One region of the Clostridium saccharobutylicum DSM 13864 genome, then DNA from elsewhere that is predicted to be linked to it. Evidence: riboswitches for the same ligand, from Rfam matches in the RefSeq annotation. Region 1 holds a riboswitch; each other region holds the start of a gene.
What was found. A riboswitch is a leader RNA that binds a small molecule or an ion and turns the genes downstream of it on or off. The one in region 1 is predicted to bind lysine.
Positions count from the first base shown of each region.

Region 2: another riboswitch for lysine. It lies ahead of CLSA_RS20710 (amino acid permease); the one in region 1 lies ahead of dapA (4-hydroxy-tetrahydrodipicolinate synthase).
Region 3: another riboswitch for lysine. It lies ahead of lysA (diaminopimelate decarboxylase); the one in region 1 lies ahead of dapA (4-hydroxy-tetrahydrodipicolinate synthase).

Region 1 is NC_022571.1:5,031,364-5,034,661, reverse strand. Features, by position in the region: rRNA gene CLSA_RS21530 (23S ribosomal RNA) at 1-199, shown strand, start outside; rRNA gene rrf (5S ribosomal RNA) at 262-378, shown strand; gene CLSA_RS21520 (sulfite exporter TauE/SafE family protein) at 584-1,348, shown strand; lysine riboswitch at 1,562-1,728, shown strand; gene dapA (4-hydroxy-tetrahydrodipicolinate synthase) at 1,865-2,728, shown strand; gene CLSA_RS21505 (SulP family inorganic anion transporter) at 3,264-3,298, shown strand, end outside.
Region 2 is NC_022571.1:4,835,605-4,838,902, forward strand. Features, by position in the region: gene uvrB (excinuclease ABC subunit UvrB) at 1-1,266, opposite strand, end outside; lysine riboswitch at 1,560-1,734, shown strand; gene CLSA_RS20710 (amino acid permease) at 1,940-3,298, shown strand, end outside.
Region 3 is NC_022571.1:4,790,003-4,793,300, forward strand. Features, by position in the region: gene lepB (signal peptidase I) at 1-97, opposite strand, end outside; gene lysA (diaminopimelate decarboxylase) at 394-1,689, opposite strand; lysine riboswitch at 1,939-2,107, opposite strand; gene CLSA_RS20560 (beta/alpha barrel domain-containing protein) at 2,267-2,941, opposite strand.

The sequences.
Region 1 (3,298 bases):
CGCCAGAAGCATAGCTGGGTAGCTAAGTCGGGAAGGGATAAACGCTGAAAGCATCTAAGTGTGAAGCCCACCTCAAGATGAGATTTCCCATAGCATAAGCTAGTAAGACCCCTTGAAGACTACAAGGTTGATAGGTCAGAGGTGTAAGTGCGGCAACGTATTTAGCTGACTGATACTAATAGGTCGAGGGCTTGACCAATATAATCAAGTTGTAATACATTAAGAACTATGTGCAATTTTGAAAGAACAAAACTTTCAAAATCTCGTGGTGATGGCATAGAGGTAACACTCCTTCCCATTCCGAACAGGACAGTTAAGGTCTATAGCGCCGATGGTACTGCATGGGAGACTGTGTGGAAGAGTAGGACGTCGCGAGGTAAGCATAAACGATAGTTGTAATAACTATCGTTTTTTATTTTATATATAAATATGTATTGCATTGTTTTTTAATATATTTAATGATTATTAAAATGTAAGAACGTATGTTATTATTAAATGAAATTAAAATTAATTGAGTTTTTTAAATTGTTTTTATAAGGTTCTAATTAATTTTAAAATATTTATTTAAAAATGGGGGGAGCTTATGTATTCTTATGAAATGATGTTGATGATTATATGTCCATTAGTATTTTGTGCAGGATTTGTTGATGCTGCGGCTGGAGGAGGTGGATTAATATCATTACCAGCATATATTTTTGCAGGTATTCCTATACATATTGCTTATGGAACTAATAAGTTTGCTAATTGTATTGGAACATCTATTGCATCTGTTAAGTTTTTTAAAAGTGGAAATATTAAAATAAAACCTGGAATTTTATCTGCAGTTGGGGCACTTATTGGTTCATGGTTTGGAACAAAACTTGTATTGTTCTTAGATGAGAAGTATTTAAGATATTGTTTAATGATAATTTTACCTATAGTAGCTATATTTTTGCTTTTTAATAGAAGGTTTGGATCAGAAGACTATATGAAAGAATTAAAAAATAAAAAGCTTTATTTTATAGCATTTTTTATAGGATTAATCATAGGTGCATATGATGGATTCTTTGGACCAGGAACAGGAACATTTTTAGTATTAGCATTTACATCTTTGTTAGGCTTTAATTTGATTACTGCATCAGGTAATGCTAAATTAGTAAATTTGGCATCTAATCTTTCATCGCTTGTACTATATATATTAAATGGAAAAGTCCTATATTCGGTGGGATTACCAGCAGCGATTTGTGCAGTGTTAGGAAATTATTTAGGTGCATATTTTGCTATTAAAAATGGAGCGAAAGTTATTAAACCGGTTATTTTACTTGTTGTGATTATGTTATTTGGAAAAGTAATCTATAGTTTTTTATAGATATTATGTATGATTTATAGAAGTCAAGAATCAATTATATAATTTACATAATAATAAATATAAAGTATTTACAGTATTTAAAAAAGTATATGTTGTGAATATCAATGCTAATACATATTCATTAATATCTAGACAAAAACATTCACAATTTTTAGCAATAGTGTTTACAAGCAATAGATATAGTAGTATAATTTAAAGTAATTTAATACGGAAACCTGAGGTAGAGGTGCCAGTAATAAATAGTACTTATAATGAGTCGGCAGACAATGACTTATAAGGAAAGGTATTATGGCCGAAGATTTAAATTATGCAAAAATTTATTTCTGGGGATGCATAAAATATATGTATAACTGTCACGAAAGTGGAGAGCTACAAGGAATTGATAAAATTAAAATTAAACTAACTTATTAGATTTATTTTTGATTTCTCTAAAGCTTTATACGATTAACTCTACCCGTCAGAATATTGACGGGTTTTCTTATTTAATTAATTAAATTCGAAGGAGTGTATTAATTAATGAAAGTACAAGGTGTAATAATACCATTACTTACACCATTTAAAGATGGAAAGATAGACTTTAAGTCATATGAAAGAATGGTAAATCACTATATAGATGAAGGTGTTAGTGGAATTATACCACTTGGAACTACTGGAGAATCACCTACTATTTTGTGTGATGAATATGAAGAAGTTTTAAGTAAAACAATGGAATATAATAATAATAGGGTACAAGTATATACAGGATTAGGTGGTAATCATACTAGCGAAGTAGTTAAGAAATTAAAAATTGCAGAGAGGAATAGAGTAAATGGAATATTATCTGTAGCACCATATTATTCAAGACCTAATCAAAGAGGACTTTATGAACATTTTAAAAATATATCTCAATCTACTGATTTAGATATTATAATTTATAATATTCCATATAGAACTGGAACTAATGTAGAAAATGAAACTATATTTAGATTAGCTGAACTTAAAAATATAATTGGAATAAAAGATTGTTCAGGTAATATCAAACAGACAGCGGATCTATTAATCAATAGACCAAAGGATTTTTCAATATTAACAGGAGAAGATGCATATTTTTATACTACACTTACACTTGGTGGAGATGGTGGAATAATGGCTTCGGCTAGCCTTAGAACTAGAGAGTTCATTGAGGTGTACAATTTGGTAAAGGAAAATAATCATCAAGCTGCACTTGAAAAATGGAGAGATTTATATAATATGATACCATTATTGTTTGCAGAACCAAATCCAACACCATTAAAATATTGTTTAAAGAAATTAAATTTAATTGATTCTGATGAAGTTAGATTACCAATGGTTAATATAACAAGTGAATTAGAAAGTAGGCTGGACAATATACTAATATAAAGCAATAAAAAAAGTAAGCAAGTTTAATTAATTAGGTCATTATAAATTGTATTAGCATAAATTATAAATAAATATAATAAAATAATATTATTGTATATAAGTATAAATTTGATTGATACGTGGAAAAATAAAAAAACTATCAGTACAAATTGAAATTATAAATGATATATATTCGATGGGGTTAGCCAATAGCGGTTTTAGCAATAAGCATGGCAATAAATTAAAAATAGGGGAAGTAGAGAAAGTATAGAGTGTTATTAATTCTATATTTTCTCTTTTTTTATTGATGATTTCTTATTAAAACTATATGTACTTGTATAAAAATATATGTTAAAATAACAAGGTTGTGTATAAATACTATATTTTCAATTTATTGTGATTAAATGTTACATTTTTGCAATTAAATATAAGTGTTGTAAAATAATTAAGTTTTTAGTATATTTGTACAAGTATATGTAATAAAATGTAATTAAAACAATAAATTAGAACTTGCGTAAGCATATTCAATGATAATTAAAAAGGGAAGTGATTTAAAATGATGTCCAAGTTCTTTTCTATGATTAAGAACAG
Region 2 (3,298 bases), 200 kb from region 1:
AATAATTTCTGGATCTAATAACCCTGTAGGCCTAATAATTTGTTCTGCAATCTCTTCTGAATGATCTAACTCATATGCTGAAGGAGTTGCACTTACAAATACCACTTGATTAATTTTCTTTTCAAATTCTTCAAACTTTAGTGGTCTATTATCATAAGCGCATGGTAATCTAAATCCGTATTCAACCAAAGTATTTTTCCTAGATCTATCTCCTGCATACATAGCTCTAACTTGAGGTAATGTTACATGACTTTCATCTATAAACATTAAAAAATCATCTGGAAAATAATCTAATAAAGTTTTAGGAGGTGTTCCTGGTGATCTTTTATCAAAAATTCTAGAATAGTTTTCTATTCCACTGCAATATCCCATTTCCTTTATCATTTCAATATCAAAATTTGTCCTTTGCCTTAGCCTCTGAGCTTCCAAAAGCTTATCTTGAGAATTGAGTTCTTTCAATCTATCTTCAAGTTCATCCTCAATAATTCCCATTGATTCTTCTATTGTTTCTCTCGAAGTTGCAAAGTGAGATGCTGGCGTTATAGCTACATGATTTCTTTCACCTAATATGGAGCCTGTTAGCACATCAAATTCCCTAATTCTATCAATTTCATCTCCAAAGAATTCAATCCTGATTCCCTTATTTGAGGATGATGCTGGAATTATATCCAATGAATCGCCTCTAACTCTAAAAGTTCCTCTAGAGAAATCTATATCATTTCGTTCATATTGAATCTCTATAAGTTTTTTTATAATTTCATCTCTCTCTTTTTCCATTCCAGTTCTTAAACTTATAGTTAACTTTTTATATTCATCAGGATTACCTAATCCATATATACACGAAACAGATGCAACAATTATTACATCTCTTCTTTCAAATAAAGCTGATGTAGCTGAATGCCTTAACTTATCTATTTCATCATTTATGGAAGCATCCTTTTCAATAAATGTATCTGTTTGAGGTACATATGCTTCTGGTTGATAATAATCATAGTATGATACAAAATATTCAACTATATTATCTGGAAAAAATTCCTTAAACTCAGAACATAACTGTGCTGCTAAAGTTTTGTTATGCGCTAAAATTATAGTAGGTCTTTGAAGCTTTTCTATAACATTTGCCATAGTAAATGTTTTTCCCGATCCAGTTACTCCTAGCAATGTTTGACCTCTACTATTCTTTTGTATTGAATTTACCAATTTATCAATAGCCTGTGGTTGATCACCTGTTGGCTTAAATTTAGAATGTATCTTGAATTCTCCCATGACATTACCTCCGCTTTTTCCGAACAGACATTCGTATTATATGTATATTTTACTTTTTCTTATATATTAAGTCAACAAATTATATATCAGATTTTATTTCTCAACTAAGGCACACGAAAATAAATCATTACAATATACTTTGCATGAAATACTTTGCATGAAAAACCTTAATTTATTATTATTTCATAAATAACTGACTAACTAATATTAAAAAAAATAATATGTAAAACATTTCGTATTGACTTATTTTTAATTTTATTACATAATTATTAAAGATAAACTAATAGGTAGATAACTAAGATAGAGGTGCGGAATTTAAGAGTAGTATTACGGATTTAAGCATAACGAAGTAATATGAAAGGAACTTTCGCCGAAGTAAATAGTTGATTGCTTTAATACTATTTACTGGTTTTATGTAAAATATGCATAAAACTGTCACAAAATAATTTGTGGAGAGCTATTTTCAATGGAAATATACCCAATTTTTCATATTATTTTAATATGCAACTTTGGTATTTATGTCATGAATATGCTTTCATGGCATTTTTTATTGTATAAATATTTAGGTACATTCAAAAAATAACAAATCACTTGCCATAGATATTTTCATGTGCCTTATTCATTATCTTAGTTTCTTACTTATGTATTTTAAATCATAAGGAGAGTAGACAAAATGGATGAAAAAAATAATGAATTAAAAAGAGGTCTAAAAGCACGTCACTTAAACATGATTGCTTTGGGTGGTTCCATTGGAACAGGAATATTTGTTGCTATGGGAGACACATTAAATCAAGCTGGACCTGGTGGTGCATTATTAGCTTATGCGTTAATAGGTATTATGGTGTACTTTTTAATAACTAGTTTGGGTGAAATGGCAACGCACATGCCAATCTCTGGTTCCTTCAGTTCATATGCAACTAAATTTATAGATCCAGCACTTGGATTTGCACTTGGCTGGAATTATTGGTACAACTGGGCTATCACAGTAGCTGCCGAAATGGTTGCTGGTTCTTTAATAATGAAATATTGGTTCCCTAATGTTAGCGGATTTATTTGGAGTATAATATTCTTAGTGATAATAGTTGGCTTGAACATTCTCTCATCAAAAGCTTATGGCGAATCAGAATATTGGTTTGCAGGAATCAAAGTAGTTACAGTTATTATATTTTTAATAGTTGGCGTTTTAATGATTGTTGGTATAATGGGAGGAAGCAAAATAGGCTTTCATAACTATGTTGTAGATGATGGTCCATTTCATGGTGGTATTAAATCTATCTTTGCTATATTTTTAATTGCTGGTTTCTCATTCCAAGGAACTGAACTTATCGGAATCGCTGCTGGTGAAAGTGAAAATCCTGATAAAACTATTCCTAAAGCTATAAAATCTATATTTTGGAGAATATTAATATTCTATTTAGGAACAATAATTATTTTAGGTGCTATAATTCCATTTACTGAAGCAAGTGTTGATACAAGTCCATTTACAATGGTATTTGAAAAAGCTGGTGTTGCTGGTGCTGCTTCATTAATGAATGCTATCATATTAACTTCTGTATTATCTGCTGGTAATTCAGGTATGTATGCGTCAACAAGAATGCTTTTCTCAATGGCTAAAGAAGGTATGGCTCCTAAAATCTTTGCAAAAACTAATAAACGTGGTGTGCCTGTTAATGCTTTGATTTTAACTACTTTAGTTGCTTCTGCTTGTTTCTTAACTGGAATCTATGCAGAAAGTACAGTTTATGTATGGATAGTTGCGGCATCTGGACTTGCTGGATTTATAGCTTGGGTTGGTATAGCTATATGTCACTATAGATTTAGAAAAGCATTCGTTCATCAAGGTAGAGATTTAAAAACATTAAAGTATAAAGCTATATGGTACCCTTTTGGACCTATATTAGCATTATTAATGTGTATAATTATAATTCTAGGACAAGGTTACTCATGTATAAAGCCTGATGGAGTTGATTGGCAAGGCTTAATTGCTTCTTACATAGGAATTCCATTATTCGTTGTTTTATATTTATGGTAT
Region 3 (3,298 bases), 240 kb from region 1:
CAATAGCAGCAATATCTATTATCCATTCTTTTATTATTGACTTTTTATGTGAATTTTTATCATTTACTATCTCTTTTTCATTGATTTCTTTTGACACACTTTATGCCCCCTATGCTAATCTATTTTATATTTTTATACTATCTAAGTATACCATAATTTTAAATTATAATATTTACAAGTTGTTAATTTTTAAAAAAAGATTACGTTTATTTACGAGCATGAGAATATATGTATTTAATAAATAAAAAGATATGCACTAATTTTTATAAAAAATTAGTGCATATCTCCTTTATATATTATAATCTTGGGAAAGAATATTAATAAAAAGCTTTTTAATTGAAAATGTAATTCAGTTCGTTTATAAAACACATATCAAACTTTTAGTTAATAGGTTTAATGAACTTCATTTCTTATTACATCTTCATATGATTCCCTTCTACAGATAAGTCTTGAATCTCCATCCTTAACCATAATTACTGCTGGCTTTGGTATCTTATTATAATTACTAGACATAGAATATCCATAAGCACCTGTAGTCATTATAGCTAAAATGTCTCCACTCTTAATTACTGGAAGGTTAACATTTTCTAATAATATATCTCCTGACTCACAACACTTTCCTGCTATAGTTACTTTTTCTTCACAATCTGATTGAACATTATTTGCTAAAATACATTCATATTGTGCATTATAAAGAGCAGGTCTTATATTATCAGTCATTCCACCATCTACTGAAACATATTTTCTAACTCCTGGAATCTCCTTAACTGCTCCTATAGAGTATAAAGTCGTTCCTGCATTAGCTACTATGCTTCTACCTGGTTCTATAGTAAGAATTGGCCTCTTCTGACCAGTTCTTGAACAAACCTCGTCAACTTTGTTAATTATTGTTTCACAATATTCAGCAGTTGTCCTTGGTTTATCCTCTCTACTATAGTATATACCAAAACCTCCCCCAAAATCTACTTCTTTTATAAAATAACCAAAATTTTCTTCAGTTTTTTTCACAAGATCTAACATTACCTCTACTGCATCTTCATATGGCTCTAATTCAAAAATTTGTGAACCTATGTGGCAATGTATCCCTGCAAGGTTTATATTTTCTAAACTTATAGCTTTTTTAATAGCATCTTCTATGACAGTTTCAACTGGTGCAAACCCAAACTTTGAATCAATTTGACCTGTTTTTATATAGTCATGAGTATGTGCTTCAATTCCTGGAGTTATTCTTAAATAAATGTTTTGTACTTTATTATATTCTTTTGCTATATCATTTAATATATCCATTTCATGATAATTATCTACCACAAAGTTTCCAACACCTAATTTAATCCCAAGTTCTATTTCATTTAATGTTTTATTATTACCATGAAACATTACTCTTTCAAGTGGAAATCCTGCCTTGTATGCTGTGTATAACTCTCCGCCTGATACAACATCTAAACACATGTTTTCTTCTTTTAATAATTTACACATTTGAATAGTTAAAAATGCTTTTCCAGCAAAAGCCACTCTATTACCATTCTCTTCACATTTGAAATATTTTCTATAGTCCTTGCAATATTCTCGTATTAATGATTCATCAAATACATACAAAGGACTTCCATATTCTTTTACTAAATCCTCAGCCTTAATTCCTCCAATTGATAATTGGTTATCTTCAACCTTCATCGTTCCAAATAATTTCATTTTTGTTACCCCCAAATTTTAATCATAATTTATCATAATAAAAAACAAACGCCACAGAATGTGTTTCTGTGACGAGTGGTAGAGAATATGCTAAATTATTGTGCACAATATTTTAAACAATTGTTATTGCCAGTTATCAACTATCTCTAAAGGATATAAATAATACTATATTTAAGTTAACTTAAATAAATTACTAACAAGCCCTTCCTTTATTGACTATTGTAAATGTCATTTTAATTGAAAAAAGATGTACCTTGTAGCTCAACACTTTTCGTGACAGTTATCCATATATTATATGAATACCCAGAAATAAATCACTGCAAATAACTTATTCCTTCGGCCATAATCCCTTTTAACATAAATCATCGTCTGCCAACTCCTTATGATTACTCTTTATTACAGCACCTCTACCCCAGGTCATGTTACATTACTATATTATTCAATTATAAAAAATATGATACCATACTTTTTATTTAAATCAATACCTTTTTATATTATTTATCAAATTATCTTCTAAATCTTGCCACATTACTTAATTCAATTATTTCTAATTTAGTATCTTCTATATTTGAAGATTTTATTCATTTCTATAATTATCCATGAGATTACCCATAATACTTGCAGATGTTGGTGGTGTAAATGTTATTGCATTAGCTCCAGCCTGTATAGTTTCTCTAATGCTTGATTCAGTTGGACCACCTGTTGCTATTATAGGAAATTCCGGAAATCTCTTTCTTATGTTTCTAACAATTTGAGCTGTTTTCTTTCCTCCCGAAACATTTAATATAGTAGCTCCTGCTTCTATTCTCTTTGATATATCTTCATCTTCTGAAATAACAGTTACGATAACTGGTATATCTATAGTTGCTCTTATTTTATGAACTATTTCATTGGCTGTCGGTGCATTAACAACTACTCCCATAGCTCCTTTAAATTCTGCATCTAGTGCTAAATTTATAACTCTTTTACCTTGAGTTATTCCTCCTCCAACTCCACAAAACACCGGAACATCTGCTGCCATTACAAGTGCTTGTGTTATCAACGGCTGGGGTGTAAATGGATATACTGCAATAATTGCATCAGCATTACTATTTCTGATAAGTGCAACATCGGTAGTGAATAATAATGACTTTATTCTTTTACCGAAAATTTTAATTCCACCACAATCTCTTATAATTGATGGAACCTCAATTACATGATTTCTTAATGCACCTTTTATTTCTGGTACAAATTTTGATTCCTTAGCCACCATAATTTTTAATCCCTCCCTTTAGATTAATACTTGCTACCATTTGCATAGGTAGTATGCATCCAAGAAGTGTACTATATAGATATATTATACTACTTTATACTATTTGTTAAAGTTAATTTTTTATAGACTTATCAACATTATCCACAGGTTTTATCCACAATTCTGTGCATATTGTTGGTAATAGTTTTTTATGATTTTTTTTAATAAATATTTATTTCACCATTTTTTTCCATATAATCTAAAACTATTTGTTTTTCCATATCCATATTACATATTTGGCAATACATCTAATTTAATTAATATTTAAATATTAATTTTATTAACATTGTTATCCACATGTTTTTTGTACTTATTAAC